DNA from 2 places in the Rhizobium sp. CFBP 8752 genome. Region 1 is predicted to be linked to the other one. Evidence: predicted binding sites of a transcription regulator. Region 1 holds the regulator's gene; the other holds the start of a gene.

Region 1 (6,210 bases):
GTCGGAAAGGGCGGGCAGGCCGGACGCCTTGGCAGACGCAAGCGCCTTGATCGCCGCATTTTCCTCGAATGTCGTGCCGGTCTCGTCCGGTTCCTCGAACTTCAGTTCGGCTGCGGACTTTGCCGAAAAGCCGAACGGACCGATCAATTCGGCAATCTCACGGATCTTGCCGGCATTGTGGCTGGCAACGACGATCGTTTTCGTCTCAAGCTTGCGCATGAAGGTTCCTATAGATTCCAGAGCCTCGGCTCTGCGCATTCCAGACTGTTGCCGGCCGGGTCGCGGAAATAGAGGGATCGGGCGCCGGTTGGCCAGCGAAAATCGCTTTCAATCACGATGCCCGCCTTGTTGAGCTTTTCGACCATTCTGTCAATCGCCGGGCCGTCCATACGAAAGCACACATGCCCCGGTCCTGTCGTGCCATGCGGCGGAACCGGCAGCGCATCATCAGGCGGCGACTTCAGCGTCTCGGCGCGATTGAAGATCAACAGGATGCCGGGTCCGCATCGGTAAAACACGTGGCGATCGCCGGCCCGCAGCACCCGCTCAAGCCCGAGCAGTTCACCGTAAAAGGCTTCCGCCGCATCGAGATCATCGACATAGAGCGCTGTTTCGAGAATGCCGTCGATCAAAACAGTGGCTCCCTTGTCTGATGCTGCCCCGCCATGAAGGCGGGGGAGGAGGTTCGATCGAGAGGTAGTCTCTCTGGAAAGGAAGACTGCCCCTCGCAACTCTTGGATCAGCCAGCGTTGAAATCAGCCGCCGATCGCCTGCTTCTGCAGAGCTACCAGTTCCCGGGTGCCGTCCTGTGCCAGCGACAGCAGGTTGAGGAATTCCTCCTGGCTGAAGGGAGCACCCTCGGCCGTGCCCTGAATCTCGACGATGCCGCCGCTACCCGTCATGACGAAATTCGCGTCTGTCTCGGCGGCCGAATCTTCGAGATAGTCGAGATCGATGACCGGCTGGCTTGCAAAGATGCCGCACGAGATCGCCGCGACATGGTCTTTCAGAACCTTGTCGAGTTTGATCATCGAGCGGGTATCCATCCATTTCAGGCAATCATACAGCGCCAGCCAGCCGCCGGTGATGGCCGCCGTACGGGTGCCGCCATCGGCCTGGATCACGTCGCAGTCGATGGTGATCTGCTTTTCGCCAAGCGCGGAAAGATCGACCACGGCACGCAGCGAACGGCCGATCAGGCGCTGGATTTCCTGGGTGCGGCCGCCCTGCTTGCCGGTCGCAGCCTCGCGCTTCATCCGGTCGCCGGTGGCGCGCGGCAGCATTCCGTATTCGGCGGTGACCCAGCCCTTGCCGGAATTGCGCAGCCACGGCGGCGTCTTTTCTTCAAGGCTTGCGGTGCACAGAACATGGGTATCGCCGAACTTGACGAGACAGGAGCCCTCGGCATGCTTGGAGAAATTGCGCTCGAACGAAATCTTGCGCATCTGATTTGTCTGTCTGCCTGAAGGCCGCATCCGTCACTCCCTGGATTATTGTTTCCGCCTTCTAAGGCTCGGAGCCGGCATTTGCAAAGAATTTCCCTTTTGCGGATGCGCAAGTGAGCGACTATATCTGGGAGATGAGATCAGCAGGATGGTAAAGGGGCCAATGGTATTTCCGGGACTGACGGGTCGCGACAACGGCTCCGTGCTTGATGATCGTTCGCGGGAAATCTTTCGCCGCATCGTGGAAAGCTATCTGGAATCCGGCGAGCCGGTCGGTTCGCGCAATCTGTCGCGACTTCTGCCCATGTCGCTGTCGCCAGCCTCCGTGCGCAATGTCATGAGCGATCTGGAAGAGCTCGGCCTCATCTACTCGCCGCATATCAGTGCAGGCCGCATGCCGACCCAGACAGGGCTGCGGTTCTTTGTCGATGCCTTCATGCAGGTCGGCAATCTCTCGGAAGAAGACCGCGCCAGCATCGACCGGCAGATCCGTCCGCCCGATCGCGATCAGACGCTCGAAAACCTGATGGCCGATGCGAGCCTTATGCTGTCTGGCGTCTCGCGCGGCGCCGGCATCGTCATCACCGCCAAGAACGATCCGGTCCTCAAACATGTCGAGTTCATCCGCCTGGAGCCCACCAAGGCGCTGGCCGTCCTTGTTGGCGATCATAATCAGGTGGAGAACCGGATTATCGACCTGCCCGCAGGCGTGACCTCGTCGCAGCTCGGCGAGGCCGCAAATTTCCTCAACGCGCATCTCGCCGGCCAGACGCTGCCGGAATTCCGCGGCCAGATGAAAATGCTGAAGGAACAGGTCGCAAGCGAGCTTCACACGCTGTCGCATGATCTGGTGGAGCGAGGCCTCGCCTTCTGGTCGGGTGATCAGGAAGATGGAAAGCCGGGCCAGCTCATCGTGCGCGGCCGGGCAAACCTTCTCGAAGGTCTGGCTGACGTCAGCGATCTCGATCGGCTGCGTCTGCTGTTTGACGATCTCGAAAAGAAGGACAGCCTGATCGAGATCCTCGACCTTGCCGAAAAGGGACCGGGCGTGCGGATCTTTATCGGTTCGGAAAACAAACTGTTCTCCCTGTCCGGCTCCTCGCTCATCGTTGCGCCCTATCGTGACGGCGAGGAACGCATCGTCGGCGCGGTCGGCGTGATCGGCCCAACCCGGCTGAATTACTCGCGCATCGTGCCCATGGTGGATTACACGGCGCAGCTGCTTGCAAGGCTATCCCGCTAGGATGTTCCCAAGCCCTTGATTTTTTCGCCCCGAACCTCGATATCGGGCGCAACCACCCTTCCAGATTCCAATACGCACCGGAGACCGTCATGACCGACGAAACCAAGAAGAACGGACCTGACGCAGCTGCTGTCGAAAACACGGCGGAAGCCGTGGCGTCCGCTCTCGAAGACGCCGCCGATCAGAGCGCAGGGGAAGCCTTCTTCGCGCAGGAGCCCGATCCGATCGATGTGCTCAAGGCTGAAAATTCCGATCTGCGCGATCGCTTCATGCGGCTTGCCGCTGAAATGGACAACCTTCGCCGACGCACCGAGCGTGAAGTAAAGGATGCCAAGTCCTACGCCGTCTCGGGCTTTGCCCGCGACATGCTGGCCGTCTCGGACAATCTGCGCCGCGCGCTCGACACTGTCCCGGCAGACAAGCGTGCCGGAGCCGATGCGACGCTGACGAGCCTGCTTGAAGGCGTCGAAATGACCGAGCGTGGCATGCTGTCGACACTCGAGCGGCATGGCGTCAAGAAGATCGATGCCGAAGGCGAGAAGTTCGATCCGAACTTCCATCAGGCCATGTTCGAGATCCCGAATGCGGACGTACCCAACAACACTGTCATGCAGGTCGTCCAGGCCGGCTTCATCATTGGCGAACGCGTCTTGCGCCCGGCCATGGTCGGCGTCGCCAAGGGCGGCCCGAAGGTTGAAGCAGCGGCGGCTGAAGACAAGAAAGACTGAGCTCCTTAGAGCCTTTCCAAGAAAAATGGGCGCCTCGGGCGCCCATTTGCGTTTGGCGACCGCGGGTAAGGATCAGTGCGTCGTATCCAGCGAAACATGCGCCAGGGAACGGATCAGGGCCAGTTCCGAATTGAGATGGGCTCGGGTCTTCTTGTCCGCATCGCCGATCAGTCCCTCCTGACCATCGGCAATTTTGAAGATTGCATCGAGCTCATCGAGAAGATGGGGATCCTTGATCGCCAGCAGGATGATGACCGCCTTGAGCAGTCTGTCATTCGCAGCGATCCTGGCACGTATGTCGTCATTCATGTCTATCTCCTTCAACGGGAAAGACATGTGGCGTATTTGACAAAAGGCAATTCTAAAGAGGGCTCGAAAACAAGATTAGCCGCTCCATTCGAGGGCGAACGGGCGGCTTTACTCTATAGAAAAGGAGTATAGAGCCGCTTCAGGCGGCGTGGTTTGCCTGTTCTGCATTCAGAAAGGCGTAGATTGCCGACGCGGAATCGGTCTTGCGAAGCTTGGCAACGAGATCTTGATCGCGCAATACGCGGGCAATACGCGAAAGCGCCTTCAGGTGGTCGGCCCCGGCGCCCTCTGGTGCGAGCAGCAGGAAGACAAGATCGACCGGCTCGTCATCAAGCGCTTCGAAGTCGATCGGCGATTCCAGGCGGGCGAACACGCCCTTGATGGACGATATGCTGCTGAGCTTGCCATGTGGGATGGCAATGCCGTGGCCAACGCCCGTCGACCCCAGCCGCTCCCGTTGCAGGATGACGTCGAAGATCTCCCGCTCGGGAACACCCGTCAGCTTGGCCGCTTTCACAGCAAGTTCCTGAAGAAGCTGCTTCTTGGAGGTCACTTTAAGGGCAGGAACAATCGCATCTTGCTGCAGCAAATCCGCCAAAGCCATTCTTATCATCCTTTTGCCGCGAAGGGCGAAGAGAGCGCCAAAGGCGCTCTCCCGAGAGTTTTTAGTTCTTCATACCGGTGGAATCGATCCAACCGATATTTCCGTCATTGCGCCGGTACACGATGTTCAGCTCCTTTCCAGGGCTGCGGAACAACAGGACCGGTTCGTCCGTCATGTCGAGCGCCATCACGGCGGTCGCAACGGACATCGTCATCAACTGCTTCGTGCTTTCCGCAACGATGGTCGGTGCGAAATCGTCCGGCACGTCGTCTTCTTCATCCGGTACACGGTCCATGACCGTGTAAGCCACTTCGGAAAAACCGTTCGCGTGATTGCCGGCGTGATGGTCCTTCAGTCGACGCTTGTAGCGACGAAGGCGTTTTTCGATCCGCTCCGCTGCAGCATCGAAACTTGCCTGTGGATCATTCGCTTCTCCGGCCGCATGCAGGACGATCCCGGTATCGAGATGCACCTTGCAATCTGCCGAAAAACGCGAGCCGGACTTCTCGACGATCACCTGACCCGAATACCCCCCGTCGAAGTATTTGGTCACTGCACCGCCGATGTGGTCCTCGATCTTCTGTCGAAACGAGTCGCCGATTTCCATATGTTTACCGGATACACGCACACTCATGGAGTTACTCCTTATTGTCGTGACTTGCATGTTCCAGTCTACGCCAACCGGCCTCTTGATCCAAGCGGTTCACGAATGGCAGGGCCAAATTGGTTTGGGAATTGGTTTAGATCCCGTGTCGCCCGGTCAGGGTGCGGCGGGTCTCTAAACTGCCATTAACGGAATGTCAATCTGTGCGGCACGTGTGGCGAATACCGGGTCGCCTATGACTGCCCTCGATATGTGAGGCTAGAACGCTGCCAGTCTCGCGATGGCGCGCTTTTCCCGCCTGCGTTGCACCGATGACGGAATGTTCATCGCCTCGCGATATTTCGCCACCGTCCGGCGCGCAAGTTCGACACCGCCCTGTTTGAGGCTGATGACAATGTCGTCATCCGACAGGACGGCACTCGGCAGCTCCTGAGAAATCAACAACCGGATGCGATGCCGCACCGATTCGGCCGAATGGGTGTCTCCACCTTCTTCCGCCGAGCCGATCGACACTGTGAAGAAGTATTTCAGTTCGAACAGGCCGCGTGGCGTCAGCACATACTTGTTGGAGGTGACGCGGCTGACGGTGGATTCGTGCATCTTGATGGCCTCTGCCACCGTCTTCAGGTTGAGCGGTCGCAGGTGATCGACGCCGTGCAGCAGGAAGGCATCCTGCTGGCGTACGATCTCGCTTGCCACTTTCATGATCGTCTTGGCGCGCTGGTCGAGGCTGCGGGCGAGCCAGTTCGCCGTCTGCATGCAGTCCGACAGAAAATTGTGATCTTCGCCGTTCTTCGGGCAGTGTTTGGAGACCGTGTTGAAATAGGTCTGGTTGACCAGAACGCGCGGCAGGGTATCGGGATTGAGTTCGACGTTCCATCCACCATCAAGCGATGGCCGGACCACGACATCAGGTGAGATAGACTGCGAGAACCCGCCCTCGAAGCCTGCACCCGGCTTCGGGTTGAGCTTGCGGATTTCAGCCATCATGTCGATCAGATCTTCGTCGTCCACGCCGCAGATCTTGCGCAGAGACGCAAAGTCACGCTTGGCGAGAAGATCGAGGTGATCGATCAGCGCTGCCATGGCCGGGTCCAGCCGGTCGTTCTGGCGCAGCTGGATCGCCAGGCATTCGCTCAGGCTACGGCAAAATACCCCGGGTGGATCGAAGGTTTGCAGCTGAATGAGAACGGCCTCTACCGCCTCCGGCGCCTTGCCGATACGGGCCGCGACCTCTTCGATGTCGCCCTGGAAATAGCCGGCATCGTCCAACTGGT
Region 2 (6,210 bases), on a different contig from region 1:
GGCGGTTGCGTGATCGGCGACGCGCACCGATGCGGACATTCCGCGGTCGCCTTCGGTGTTGAACCGACCGACGAGCTCGCGCAGTCGCTGGGCTTCCTGGGCAAGCGCAGCGCTTGCCGCCGTTGCTTCTTCCACCATCGCGGCGTTCTGCTGGGTTACCTGGTCCATCTGGTTGACGGCAACATTGACTTCCGACAGGCCGACCGACTGTTCCTTTGCGGACGTGGCAATCGCATCGAGCTGCGAATTGATCGCCACGACATGATTCTGGATCACCTGAAGCGCAGTGCCTGTGGCGCTCACCAGTTCGACGCCATTCTTGACTTCGGACGCCGAGTTCCGGATCAGGTCCTTGATCTCCTTTGCGGCCTGCGCGGAGCGCTGCGCGAGCTCGCGCACTTCCTGGGCAACCACCGCAAAGCCCTTGCCGGCTTCACCGGCGCGCGCCGCCTCAACGCCCGCATTGAGGGCGAGAAGGTTGGTCTGGAAGGCGATTTCGTCGATCACGCCGATGATGTTGGAGATCTGCGAGGACGACTGTTCAATCCGCTGCATCGCATCGACCGCTTTTGCAACGACGGCGCCGGACTGGGCAGCCGATTGATTGGCTTCGATCGCCATCGACCGGGCTTCCTCCGTGCGGCTGGTGGAGGTGCTGACATTGGCCGTGATCTGGTCGAGCGCTGCAGCTGTCTCTTCGAGCGAGGCGGCCTGTTGTTCGGTGCGTTTTGACAGGTCGCCGGCGCTCTGGCTGAGTTCGCGGGATCCGCCGTCGATCGCGTTGGTGGCGTTGGCGACGGAGTGGAGCGTGTCGCGCAGCTTGGCGACTGAGTCGTTGAAATCCGCTCGCAAGCCTTCGAAGTCTGCGGCGAAAGCCCGGTCCAACTGGAAGGTCAGGTCTCCGGCCGAGAGCCGCTTGAGGCCTTCCGCCAGACCATTGGTCGCCTCGGCCATCGCCTCGCTGCGTTGGCGTTCGCTCTCCGCGTTGCGGACACGGTCCGCTTCCTGGGTCGTACGGTTCAGCTCGGCTTCGTGCTCCATTTCCTTGCTGCGCAGAGCATTGTCCTTGAACACCTGCAAGGCCTTGGCCATGCTGCCGACCTCGTCGCGGCGGTCCGCGCCAGCCACCAGCGCCGACAGATCCCCGTTTGCAAGGGTCAGCATCGTGCGCTGCAAGTGCTGGATGGGTCGTGCAAGCCAGGCACGGATCAAGAAGAAGCCTGCGACGAGCACGAGGGCGAGACCTCCGATAACGGCCCCGAAAGTGGCGTAGATGGTTGTCTTCGCACTGGCGCTGAGATTTTCGCTTTCCTGATTTGCAGCTGTCATCACTTCGTCGGTCACCACCGTGAGTTTTTCGGTAACGGCCGCAAACTTCGGCTTGCAGTCCCTCATGAAGGCTTCCTGAGACGCCAGCACGGCAGCCTCGTCCGTGGCCTGAGCTGCGGCCTGAACCACAGGGCCGCAAGCGTCATTGAGAACGCTCAAACCTTCCGCCTTGATCGGCGCCAGCTTGGCATTAGCGGGAAGGGCCGCCATCGCCTTGTCCATCCAGCCACCAAAAGAGGATTTGGCTTTTTCAAACGCCGCAAGATTGCTCGCGTTCTCTTCGTCAGTGCGCGACACAAGCAGGTCGCCAGCGGCAGCGTGCCCGGTCTGCATGTAGCGATTGGCGCGTGCAATTGCCAAAGTTGCCAGGCTTTCCTGCTGGAGAAGCCCGCCATACTCGCTATCCAGCGTTCGAATGCTGTTGCTGCTGTAGAAGGCAGTTGCGACGACGAATATGCCGAAGAACGACATGAGCGTCAGAAATTTACCGATCAAAGATACGTGCTTCATGGCAACCTGCGCGTTGGTGTTTGATTAAGCGCAGTTAATGTGAAGTTGCTTAGAAGAGCGTCACTGCCGAATTACTATTTTATACGAATAAAAATTATCAGTCCTTGTCGTTCGGTAAGTTCAGAGGGGGAAATGCTATGCATGCTGTATGCCTCAATAGCAGAAAGGGCGCCGGTTGCCCGACGCCCTTTCCGAAACACTGAACCTGAAGGATCAGATGTGCAGACCTTACGGCCTGATCACATCATGTCCATTCCGCCCATGCCGCCCATGCCGCCGCCGCCCATGCCGCCGCCAGCCGATTCCTTCTTAGGAAGTTCGGCAATCATGGCTTCGGTGGTGATCAGCAGCGAAGCAACCGAAGCTGCGTTCTGCAGAGCCGTGCGAACGACCTTGACCGGGTCGACGATACCCATGGCGATCATGTCGCCATATTCCGACGTCTGGGCGTTGTAGCCGAAGTTGTCGCTGTCGCCGTCGAGGATCTTGCCGACAACGATCGAAGCTTCGTCACCAGCGTTGGTTGCGATCTGGCGAACCAGCGACTGCAGCGCCTTGCGGACGATGTTGATGCCGGCTTCCTGGTCGTCGTTCGCGCCCTTGGACGTGATCTTGGTCGAAGCGCGCAGGAGTGCGGTACCGCCGCCTGGGACGATGCCTTCCTGAACGGCAGCGCGCGTCGCGTTGAGCGCGTCGTCGATGCGGTCCTTGCGTTCCTTGACTTCGATTTCCGTGGAACCTCCGACGCGGATGACGGCAACGCCGCCAGCGAGCTTGGCAAGACGTTCCTGCAGCTTCTCGCGGTCATAGTCCGAAGATGTTTCTTCGATCTGTGCCTTGATCTGTGCAACGCGGCCTTCGATGTCGGTCTTCTGACCGGCGCCGTCGACAATCGTCGTATTTTCCTTGGTGATCGAAACCTTCTTCGAACGGCCGAGCATGTCGAGCGTTACGGTTTCGAGCTTGATGCCGAGGTCTTCGGAGATGACAGTGCCGCCCGTCAGGATGGCGATGTCTTCCAGCATGGCCTTGCGGCGGTCGCCGAAGCCAGGAGCCTTGACGGCAGCAATCTTCAGGCCGCCACGCAGCTTGTTGACGACGAGCGTTGCAAGAGCTTCGCCTTCGACGTCTTCAGCGATGATCAGGAGCGGCTTGCCGGTCTGAACGACAGCTTCGAGAACAGGCAGCATGGCCTGAAGGTTCGAAAGCTTCTTTTCGTGCAGAAGGATGTAAGCGTCGTCGAGATCGGCGACCATCTTTTCCGGGTTGGTCACGAAGTAAGGCGACAGGTAGCCGCGGTCGAACTGCATGCCTTCGACGACTTCGAGTTCGGTTTCAGCGGTCTTGGCTTCTTCGACGGTGATAACACCTTCGTTGCCGACCTTCTGCATGGCTTCAGCAATGTCACGGCCGACCTGTGCGTCGCCGTTTGCCGAAATCGTGCCGACCTGTGCAACTTCTTCCGAAGTCGAGATCTTCTTGGCGTTGGCCTGGAGATCCTTGACGACTTCTGCAACGGCGAGATCGATGCCGCGCTTCAGGTCCATCGGGTTCATGCCGGCTGCAACGGCCTTGTTGCCTTCGCGAACGATGGCCTGTGCAAGAACGGTAGCAGTCGTTGTGCCGTCGCCGGCGATGTCGTTGGTCTTCGAAGCAACTTCGCGGACCATCTGGGCGCCCATGTTTTCGAACTTGTCTTCAAGTTCGATTTCCTTGGCGACCGAAACACCGTCCTTGGTGATGCGCGGAGCGCCGAAGGACTTGTCGATGATGACGTTACGACCCTTAGGGCCGAGCGTGACCTTCACTGCGTCAGCGAGGATATCGACGCCGTGAAGCATCTTTTCGCGCGCGGTTCGGCCAAACTTGATTTCTTTAGCTGCCATGTTGGGAACTCCTGAAAAGGGGTGTCAGCAAATATTGGAAGAAGAGCAGTCGGCTAAAATCAGCCGATGATGCCCATGATGTCGGCTTCCTTCATGATCAGAAGGTCGACGCCATCGAGCTTGACTTCGGTGCCCGACCACTTGCCGAACAGAACGCGGTCGCCGACCTTGACGTCGAGTGCAACCTGCTTGCCGCTTTCGTCGCGGGCGCCAGGACCAACGGCGATGATTTCGCCTTCAGCTGGCTTTTCCTTGGCGGTATCGGGAATGATGATGCCGCCCTTGGTCTTTTCTTCAGACTCGACGCGCTTGACTACAACGCGGTCGTGCAGGGGGCGAAAATTGGTGCTTGTCATTGTCTAATCCCTCGATCAAATGACATGGACGGGTCTCAAGGACCCGCGGAGTGACGTTTAGCACTCATCTATCGAGAGTGCTAACGAGACCCGAGATAAGGATGGCTGCGAGCTGAGTCAAGAACGGGCTTGAAAAATTCAGGGCTCAAGGAGCGGCCATGCAGAATACGCTTAACGACCAAAACCCGGGCCCGGCGACGAGCTTTCGTGAGATCGTGGCCGTGTTTGCCCGGATAGGTGCCCTCAGTTTCGGAGGGCCTGCCGGACAGATCGGCATGATGCACAAGACTTTGGTGGAAGAAAGACGCTGGCTCTCGGAAGAGCGGTTTCTGCACGCCCTTAACTACTGCATGCTGCTGCCCGGCCCGGAAGCGCAGCAACTGGCCACCTATATCGGCTGGCTGCTGTTTGGCGTGCGCGGCGGTATCGTCTCCGGCCTTCTTTTCGTCCTTCCCGGCCTTGCCATCATTCTGGGACTGTCTGCGGCTTACGTCCTCTATCAGGACGCGACGTGGCTTGCAGGCCTGTTCTTCGGCCTGAAGGCGGCAGTCCTTGCAATCGTGGTGGAGGCAGTGATCCGCCTCGGACGCCGCACGCTGAAAACCACATTCCTGCGCTGCGTCGCGGCCGCCGCCTTCGTCGCCCTGTTCTTCTTCAGCCTGCCGTTTCCGCTCGTCGTGTTTGCAGCCGGTCTCGCCGGCTATCTGATGACGCGGGCAGGGGGGCAGCAAACTCGAGACAGCGTCGCCAAAGAGGACAGTCCTCCCGGCGCGAAAACACCGGGTGTCGCCCGCACGATCGCGACGCTTGTATTCTGGATCCTCGTCTGGCAGTCGCCTGTCCTGGCGCTCTGGGCCTTTGGTGCGCCGGAAAGCTTGTCCAGCCTGTTCGCGTTTTTCTCCAAGATGGCACTGGTCACCTTCGGCGGCGCCTATGCGGTTTTGGCCTATGTGGCGCAGGTCGCAGTCGCCGATTACGGCTGGCTTAAGCCGGGGGAGATGCTGGATGGACTGGCGCTTGCCGAAACCACACCGGGCCCGCTCGTGCTGGTTCTGTCCTTCGTCGGCTTCCTCGTCGGCTTCCGGGAAGCGTCCGGTCTCGGCCCCGTCACAGGCGGAATAATCGGCGGCCTGCTTGTTGCCTGGGCAACCTTCGTGCCGAGCTTCGTCTTCATCTTTGCGGGCGCGCCCCTGATCGAGCGCCTGCGCGGCAACGCCCTTTTATCGGGCGCGCTGTCGGCCATCACCGCCGCGGTCGTCGGCGTCATCCTCAACCTCGCGATCTGGTTCGGCCTGCATGTTCTGTTCAGAGAGGTTCGCCACGTCGATCTCTTTGCGCTAGCAGGATTTGGCCTTTCCGTCCCGGTCTGGTCCAGCCTCGATCCCATCGCGCTCGTGCTTTTCGCAGCCTCCTCCGTCATGCTGTTCGTCCTGAAGCTCGGCATGGTGCCGGTGCTAGCCATCAGCGCGGCGGCCGGTTTCCTCGCCCAAATCGTCCTGATCCAGTGAAGATCGGACCATTGCAAAAATATGAAGTTTTCCCAGGTTCTGCCTCGCAGCGGCGCCTTTCACCGCCTTGTCCCTTGTAATCTCGCCAACGGTTTGCGATGTCAGCCTCCTAATCGAGCAGGCAAAACCGGCAGGAACTTTTGATATGGCAAAGCGCATCCAGAATTTGAACGACGTGATCGAGGGCTACGATGTCGTGCTTTCGGACGTCTGGGGCGTGGTCCATAACGGTGTCGAAGCCTTCCAGCATTCCTGCACAGCCTTGGCCGCCGCGAGAGAAGCCGGCGCCACTGTCGTGCTGATCACCAACTCGCCGCGCCCCGCACCTGGCGTCATCGAACAGATGAAGCATCTCGGCGTTCCCGATGGAACCTATGACCGGATCGTCACGTCTGGCGATGTCACCCGGCATCTGGTCGCCGAAGGCCCGAAGAAGGTGTTTCTGCTGGGGCCTGAACGCGACCTCAATTTCTTCGATGGACTGGGTATCGAGATCGTTTCTGAAGCCGACGCCGATTGCGTCGTCTGCACCGGCTTCTTCGACGACGAGAAGGAAGTGCCCGAAGACTATACCCAGATGCTGACCACCTTCATTGCGCGCGACGTGCCGATGATCTGCGC

Evidence for each region. The regulator HrcA, encoded in region 1, represses chaperone genes, less so after heat shock. The targets are predictions, from matches to a motif close to GTTAGCACTCNCNNNNNGNGAGTGCTAAC.
Region 2: a site for HrcA is predicted at 4,138-4,166, ahead of groES (co-chaperone GroES). Genes of this name have one in related genera too.

Annotation. Positions count from the first base shown of each region.
Region 1 covers NZ_JACYUZ010000003.1:230,435-236,644, reverse strand. Annotated here, with positions in the region: gene rdgB (RdgB/HAM1 family non-canonical purine NTP pyrophosphatase) at 1-219, opposite strand, end outside; gene IFT59_RS17100 (VOC family protein) at 228-632, opposite strand; gene rph (ribonuclease PH) at 756-1,475, opposite strand; gene hrcA (heat-inducible transcriptional repressor HrcA) at 1,609-2,688, shown strand; gene grpE (nucleotide exchange factor GrpE) at 2,778-3,416, shown strand; gene IFT59_RS17080 (hypothetical protein) at 3,489-3,725, opposite strand; gene ptsN (PTS IIA-like nitrogen regulatory protein PtsN) at 3,865-4,329, opposite strand; gene hpf (ribosome hibernation-promoting factor, HPF/YfiA family) at 4,391-4,963, opposite strand; gene rpoN (RNA polymerase factor sigma-54) at 5,192-6,210, opposite strand, start outside.
Region 2 covers NZ_JACYUZ010000001.1:2,579,649-2,585,858, reverse strand. Annotated here, with positions in the region: gene IFT59_RS12510 (methyl-accepting chemotaxis protein) at 1-1,839, opposite strand, end outside; gene groL (chaperonin GroEL) at 2,079-3,725, opposite strand; gene groES (co-chaperone GroES) at 3,785-4,081, opposite strand; gene chrA (chromate efflux transporter) at 4,240-5,589, shown strand; gene IFT59_RS12490 (TIGR01459 family HAD-type hydrolase) at 5,735-6,210, shown strand, end outside.